2 regions of the Streptomyces sp. Ag109_G2-15 genome follow, and region 2 is predicted to be linked to the other one. Evidence: riboswitches for the same ligand, from Rfam matches in the RefSeq annotation. Region 2 holds a riboswitch; the other holds the start of a gene.

Region 1 (3,399 bases), 5.1 Mb from region 2:
ACGTTCAGTGCCCGTACTGATAGAAGGGGCGCACGTTTGTCTTCAGCCAGTCGCCTACCGGGTCCTCGGCCACGTCGAGGAGGACCAGGTTGACCGGCCACTTGACCGGGACTTTGCCGAGGGCCTTGCCGAGGGCCTCCAGGGGCAGGGCGCGCAGGTCGCCTTCCCACTGGGAGAGTTCCACGCCGACGAACATCACGGGGTCGGCCGTCTCTATGGCGGCGAGGCAGCGGCGGGCGGTGAGGACCACGCCGGTCGCGGCGAACTCGGCGGAGGCGGCGGCCAGGAAGTCGACCGGGTCGTCCTGCCAGTCGGGCTCGAAGAGGCGGACCCGGCCGCCGGAGTTGGGGCCGTCCAGCGGGGTGCGGCCCGCGCGGCACAGGTCGGCCACCGCCTCGGGCGGGAGCGGTATGCCGACCACGCCGCCCGGGTTGACGGCGATGCCGACCTGCGGGGGCAGGCCGCGGGCGAACTCCACCGCCGGGGCGATGGTGTACGACATATGGGAGCCGGTCGCCTGGTGGAGCTGTTCCTCGGAGCTGAAGACCGGGACGTACACCTGGCCCTCGATGTCCATCGTGGGCAGGTCCAGCGGACCGCTCTGCGGGCCGCCGCCGCTCGGCAGCGGGATCCAGAAGAAGCTCCGGCCCAGCACCTCGATGATCCGGCCGCCCGCGGAGGGTATGCCGAGGGAGGCCGAGAGCACCTCCTCCAGCTCGTTGCCGGGCCAACCGCCGTGCGGGTGGGGGTGCGCCTGTGCCGGGAAGTCCGCGGGAATGTCCGCCGGGAAGTCCATCTGCCTACCGCCTGCTGGGAACCATGCTGTGGATCAGAAGGCTAGCGGGTGCCTGTGACAGTGGCCGGGCCGATCAGCCCGAGAAGGCTATGCGGTGCAGGACGTCCGCCGCGTCCCGGTCCAGCAGCACCGCCGAGCCGCAGCCGGCGGGCAGCTCGCCGTGCTCCACCGCGCGCAGCAGCCGGGCGGTCGTACGGCGGTGGCGGCCGAAGGCGTACCGGGACACGCCGCGGCCGCGCTCGCGCTGGCCCTCGCGGGCGGTGCCGGGGGTGACGTCGAGGAGGAGCAGGTGCAGGGTGCCGCCGCGGCGGCGGGCCTCGCGGGTGAGCCAGGCACGCACCCAGGGCTGGGTGCCGCAGTCGTGCACGACGACTCCCTCGCCGGTGCGCAGGGCGCGGCGCAGTCCGGCGTAGTGGGCGAGGCGGACCAGGGGGCGGTAGAGCGCGTAGGGGAGGAAGCGGGGCGCGCGGGCGTCCCAGCGGTCGCGGGTGTCCTGGGAGTCGATGCGGTGACCGGGGACCGCGCGCCGCATCAGGGTGGACTTGCCGCTGCCGGGCAGGCCGGTGATCACCACCAGGTCGGCGGGCCCGAAGAGCAGGGCGCGCGGACTGCGCCCGCCGCGCTCGCGCAGGTCGCGCACGACCGGGGCCGGGCGGTCGGCGCAGCGCTCGCGGGCCGGGGCGGAGGGCTGCTTCGGCACCGCGATGCCGGTGGCGGCGTAGGCAGTGGTCCTGTTCACCGTGATCGTCCTCCCCTGTGGGCCTCAGTCATCTCTTGCCCATCGAATGTAAAGAGAAGGTAATGCGCCGTGTCCAGTGGTTCGGTGCGCGTACTGCCACAGGTCGGTTACAGATGCGGCCCTGACGGGTGAGGGTGCGGCGTGCAATGATGTGCCCGCCAACTGCATACCGGCCGTTTGAATCCGCGCGGGAGAGTCCCCAGCAGCAGCCTTCGCTGGGGCGCCGAAGGAGCAAGTCCCTCCCTTGAATCTCTCAGGCCCCGTTACCGCGCGGGCGAGGCACATCTGAAAAGCGGGCCGCTGTGTCAGTGGCTCCACCCAAGGTGCAAGCCGTGATCGTCCCTGTGGCGGTCTCGGCGAACCTCTCAGGTTCCGATGACAGATGGGGAGGAACGACCTCGCCCGTCATGCCCTGGGAGACGACCGCCCGATGAGCAGTACCGAACTCCGTCACACCGCGCTGGACGCACTCCATCGCTCGCTCGGTGCGACGATGACCGACTTCGCCGGCTGGGACATGCCCCTGCGCTACGGCTCCGAGCGCGACGAGCACGTCGCGGTGCGCACGAAGGCCGGCCTCTTCGACCTCTCCCACATGGGCGAGATCACCGTGACCGGCCCCGAGGCGGCCGCCCTCCTGAACTTCGCCCTGGTCGGCAACATCGCCTCCGTCGGCGTCGGCCGCGCCCGCTACACCATGATCTGCCAGGCCGACGGCGGCATCCTGGACGACCTGATCGTCTACCGCCTCGCCGAAGCCGAGTACATGGTCGTGGCCAACGCCTCCAACGCCCAGGTGGTGCTGGACGCGCTGACCGAGCGCGCCGCCGGCTTCGACGCCGAGGTGCGCGACGACCGTGACGCGTACGCGCTGATCGCGGTCCAGGGCCCGGAGTCCCCCGGCATCCTCAAGTCCCTCACGGACGCCGACCTGGACGGCCTGAAGTACTACGCGGGTCTGCCCGGCACGGTCGCCGGTGTCCCCGCCCTGATCGCCCGCACCGGCTACACCGGCGAGGACGGCTTCGAGCTGTTCGTGAAGCCCGAGCACGCCGTGGAGCTGTGGCAGGCGCTGACCAAGGCCGGCGAGGGCGTCGGCCTGGTGCCCTGCGGCCTGTCCTGCCGGGACACCCTGCGCCTGGAGGCGGGCATGCCGCTGTACGGGCACGAGCTGAGCACGTCCCTGACGCCGTTCGACGCCGGGCTCGGCCGGGTGGTGAAGTTCGAGAAGGAGGGCGACTTCGTGGGCCGCGAGGCGCTCACCGACGCCGCCGCCAAGGCCGAGGAGAACCCGCCGCGGGTGCTCGTCGGTCTGATCGCCGAGGGCCGCCGGGTGCCGCGCGCCGGGTACGCCGTCGTCGCGGGCGGCGAGGTGATCGGCGAGGTCACCTCCGGCGCCCCCTCCCCCACCCTGGGCAAGCCGATCGCCATGGCGTACGTCGACGCGGCGCACGCGGCGCCGGGCGCCGAGGGCGTCGGTGTGGACATCCGGGGGAGCCACGAGCCGTACGAGGTCGTGGCGCTGCCGTTCTACAAGCGCCAGAAGTAGACACTGGGCGCGGTCCGTACCGAGAACGTGACCCTGCGCACACTTCCCCTGCTCACCAGCAGTTCCAGTAGTCCCCCATTCATCAGCACTCCCGCGCGTACAGGAGAATTCAGGCCATGAGCAACCCCCAGCAGCTGCGCTACAGCAAGGAGCACGAGTGGCTGTCGGGCGCCGAGGACGGCGTCTCGACGGTCGGCATCACGGAGCACGCGGCCAACGCGCTCGGCGATGTCGTCTTCGTCCAGCTCCCGGAGGTCGGTGACACGGTGACCGCGGGCGAGTCCTGCGGCGAACTGGAGTCGACCAAGTCGGTCA
Region 2 (3,399 bases):
CGCCTGGGACGAGGCGTCGGCGCGGCTGGCCGGGGCGAAGCTGCGCGCGGACATCCGGGCGGTCACGGGGCTGACCGGGTCGGTGGGTCTTGCCGCCTCCAAGATGCTCGCGAAGATCGCCTCGGAGCAGGCCAAGCCCGACGGACTCGTGCTCATCGAGCCCGGGACCGAGCGGGCGCTGCTGGGCCCCATGTCGGTGCGGACCCTGCCCGGGGTCGGGCCGGCGACCGGGGACCATCTGCGGCGGGCCGGGATCACCACCGTCGAGGAACTGGCCGAGGCGGGTGAGGACGAACTCGTACGGCTGCTCGGCAAGGCGCACGGGCACGCGCTGCACGCCATGGCGCTGGCGCACGACGACCGGCCCGTGGTGGCCGAGCGGGAGGCCAAGTCGGTGTCGGTCGAGGACACCTACGACGTGGACATCCATGACCGGCTGCGGGTCGGTCTGGAGGTGCAGCGGCTCGCGGACCGGTGTGTGCGGCGGCTGCGCGGGGCCGGGCTGTCCGGGCGGACGATCGTGCTGAAGGTGCGGCGGTACGACTTCTCGACGCTGACCCGCTCCGAGACGCTCCGAGGCCCCACCGACGATCCGGCGGTGATACGGGAGGCGGCCGCGCGGCTGCTGGAGTCCGTGGACACCACGGGCGGGGTACGGCTGCTGGGCGTGGGCGTCTCGGGGCTCGCCGACTACACCCAGGAGGACCTGTTCGCTCAGGCGGCGGGGGGCCTGCGGCCCGCTGAGCCGGAGGAGGCGGCGCCGATGGTCGAGGAGGAGCCGGAGCCCGCCGAGCGGCACTGGCATGCCGGGCATGACGTCCGGCATGCCGAGTACGGGCACGGGTGGGTGCAGGGCAGCGGGCTGGGGCGGGTCACCGTGCGTTTCGAGACGCCGCAGTCCGAGCCGGGGCGGGTGCGGACGTTTTTCGTCGACGATCCTGCGCTGGAGCCGGCTGAGCCGTTGCCGTTGGTTGAGGGAACCGATCAGGCCTCCTCCGAACCCGCCAGCTTGCCGAAGTCGTGGTCCGGGACCGAGGGAGGCGGGGCGGCCGTGTCGAGGCCGTAGTGGTGGTAGAGCTGGAGTTCCTGTTCGGGGGAGAGGTGGCGGCCCACGCCGAAGTCGGGGGCGTCCTTGATGAGGGCGCGGTCGAAGGGGACCCGGAGGGCGCCTTCCACCAGTTCGCTGGGCTCCAGCGGGACGAAGGCGTCCCGGGAGAACAGGCCGGTGCGTATGGCCGCCCACTCCGGCACGCCCGTGGCGTCGTCGAGGTACACCTCGTCGATGGTGCCGATCTTGGTGCCATTGCGGTCGAACGCCTTGCGGCCGATCAGGTTGCGCGGATCGATGTCGGTCTGCACGGTCCCTCTCCCTCCACTTGGTCGCAACTCATCCGTAAGCACTACAAAAGAGCACATTCAGGGAGGCGGCCACTCGAAAGCTCAGGCGTTGACCTCGCTGGTAGGCTGACAGCGGCTGCTGACCCCGTGCGGGAGAGTCCTCCGACCACCTCGGAGGCGCCGAAGGAGCAAATCCTCCCCGGAATCTCTCAGGCTCACGTACCGCACGGACGAGGTCACTCTGGAAAGCAGGGCGGGTGTCGACGGCTCCCGCCCTCACCGACGGTGAAAGCCGGGACCCTCAGGTGCCCGGTGAAGCTCTCAGGTTGAGATGACAGAGGGGGAGGCCGTCGGGGCAACCATGCCGTGGTGCCCCTCGAAGGTCGCGTCAGACCAGGAGGCCTCCGCAATGACCGCCCATCGCATTCCGCTCTCCGAGCTCGAAGCGGGCATCCCCTTCGAGCAGCGCCACATCGGGCCCGACCAGGAGGCGCGGGCCAAGATGCTCGCGCACATCGGCTACGGCTCCCTCGACGAGCTGACCGCCGCCGCGGTCCCGGATGTGATCAAGAACGCCGACGCCCTGGACCTGCCGGGCGCCCGCACCGAGGCCGAGGTGCTCGCCGAGCTGCGCTCGCTCGCCGACCGCAACCAGGTCCTCGGATCCATGATCGGGCTCGGCTACTACGGCACCTTCACCCCGCCGGTCATCCTGCGCAACGTCATGGAGAACCCGGCCTGGTACACGGCCTACACGCCGTACCAGCCGGAGATCTCCCAGGGGCGGCTCGAGGCCCTGCTGAACTTCCAGACCATGGTCGCCGAGCTGACCGGGCTGCCCACCTCCGGCGCCTCGCTGCTCGACGAGGGCACCGCGGCCGCCGAGGCGATGGCGCTGTCCCGGCGTATGGGCAAGAACAAGAAGGGCCTGTTCCTGATCGACGCGGACGCGCTGCCGCAGACCATCGCGGTCATCGAGACGCGCGCCGAGCCGACCGGTGTCGAGGTCGTCGTCGCCGACCTCAGCGAGGGCATCCCGGCCGACATCGCCGCGCGCGAGATCAACGGCGTGCTGATCCAGTACCCGGGCGCCTCCGGTGCCGTACGCGACATCAAGCCGGTCATCGACCAGGCGCACGAGCTGGGCGCCCTCGTCACCGTCTCCGCCGACCTGCTGGCCCTCACCCTGCTGACCTCGCCGGGTGAGCTGGGCGCGGACATCGCCGTCGGCACGACCCAGCGCTTCGGTGTGCCGATGGGCTTCGGCGGGCCGCACGCGGGCTACATGGCGGTGCACGAGAAGTTCGCGCGCAGCCTGCCCGGCCGTCTGGTCGGCGTCTCCGTCGACGCCGACGGGAACAAGGCCTACCGTCTCGCGCTGCAGACCCGCGAGCAGCACATCCGCCGCGAGAAGGCCACCAGTAACATCTGTACCGCGCAGGTGCTGCTCGCCGTGATGGCCGGTATGTACGCCGTCTACCACGGCCCCGAGGGCCTGCGGGCCATCGCCCACCGCACCCACCGCTACGCCACGCTCCTCGCCGAGGGCCTGAAGGCCGGCGGGGTCGAGATCGTCCACGGCGCCTACTTCGACACCCTCACCGCGCGGGTGCCCGGCAAGGCTGCCGAGGTGGTCGCCGCCGCCCGGGAGAACGGGGTCAACCTGCGTCTGGTCGACGCCGACCACGTCGCCCTCGCCTGCGACGAGACCACCAACCGCGCCCAGCTGGCCGCCGTCTGGTCCGCCTTCGGTGTCGAGGGCGACATCGAGGCGCTGGACGTGACGGCCGCGGACACCCTGCCCCAGGCGCTGCTGCGCACCGACGACTTCCTGACCCACCCGGTCTTCCACGCGCACCGCTCCGAGACCGCCATGCTGCGCTACCTGCGCAAGCTGGCCGACCGCGACTACGCGCTCGACCGCGGCATGATCCCGCTGGGCTCCTGCACCATGAAGCTCAACGCGACCACGGAGATGGAGCCGGTCACCTGGCCCGAGTTCGGCCAGCTGCACCCCTTCGCGCCCGCCGAGCAGGCCGAGGGCTACCTCACGCTCATCCG

What was found. A riboswitch is a leader RNA that binds a small molecule or an ion and turns the genes downstream of it on or off. The one in region 2 is predicted to bind glycine.
Region 1: another riboswitch for glycine. It lies ahead of gcvT (glycine cleavage system aminomethyltransferase GcvT); the one in region 2 lies ahead of gcvP (aminomethyl-transferring glycine dehydrogenase).

What each region holds. Positions count from the first base shown of each region.
Region 1 is NZ_OCNI01000001.1:1,161,473-1,164,871, forward strand. It holds gene CRP49_RS04840 (enhanced serine sensitivity protein SseB) at 5-796, opposite strand; gene CRP49_RS04845 (AAA family ATPase) at 870-1,535, opposite strand; glycine riboswitch at 1,714-1,814, shown strand; gene gcvT (glycine cleavage system aminomethyltransferase GcvT) at 1,966-3,084, shown strand; gene gcvH (glycine cleavage system protein GcvH) at 3,201-3,399, shown strand, end outside.
Region 2 is NZ_OCNI01000001.1:6,235,014-6,238,412, forward strand. It holds gene CRP49_RS28160 (DNA polymerase IV) at 1-1,066, shown strand, start outside; gene CRP49_RS28165 (PRC-barrel domain-containing protein) at 985-1,359, opposite strand; glycine riboswitch at 1,479-1,573, shown strand; gene gcvP (aminomethyl-transferring glycine dehydrogenase) at 1,748-3,399, shown strand, end outside.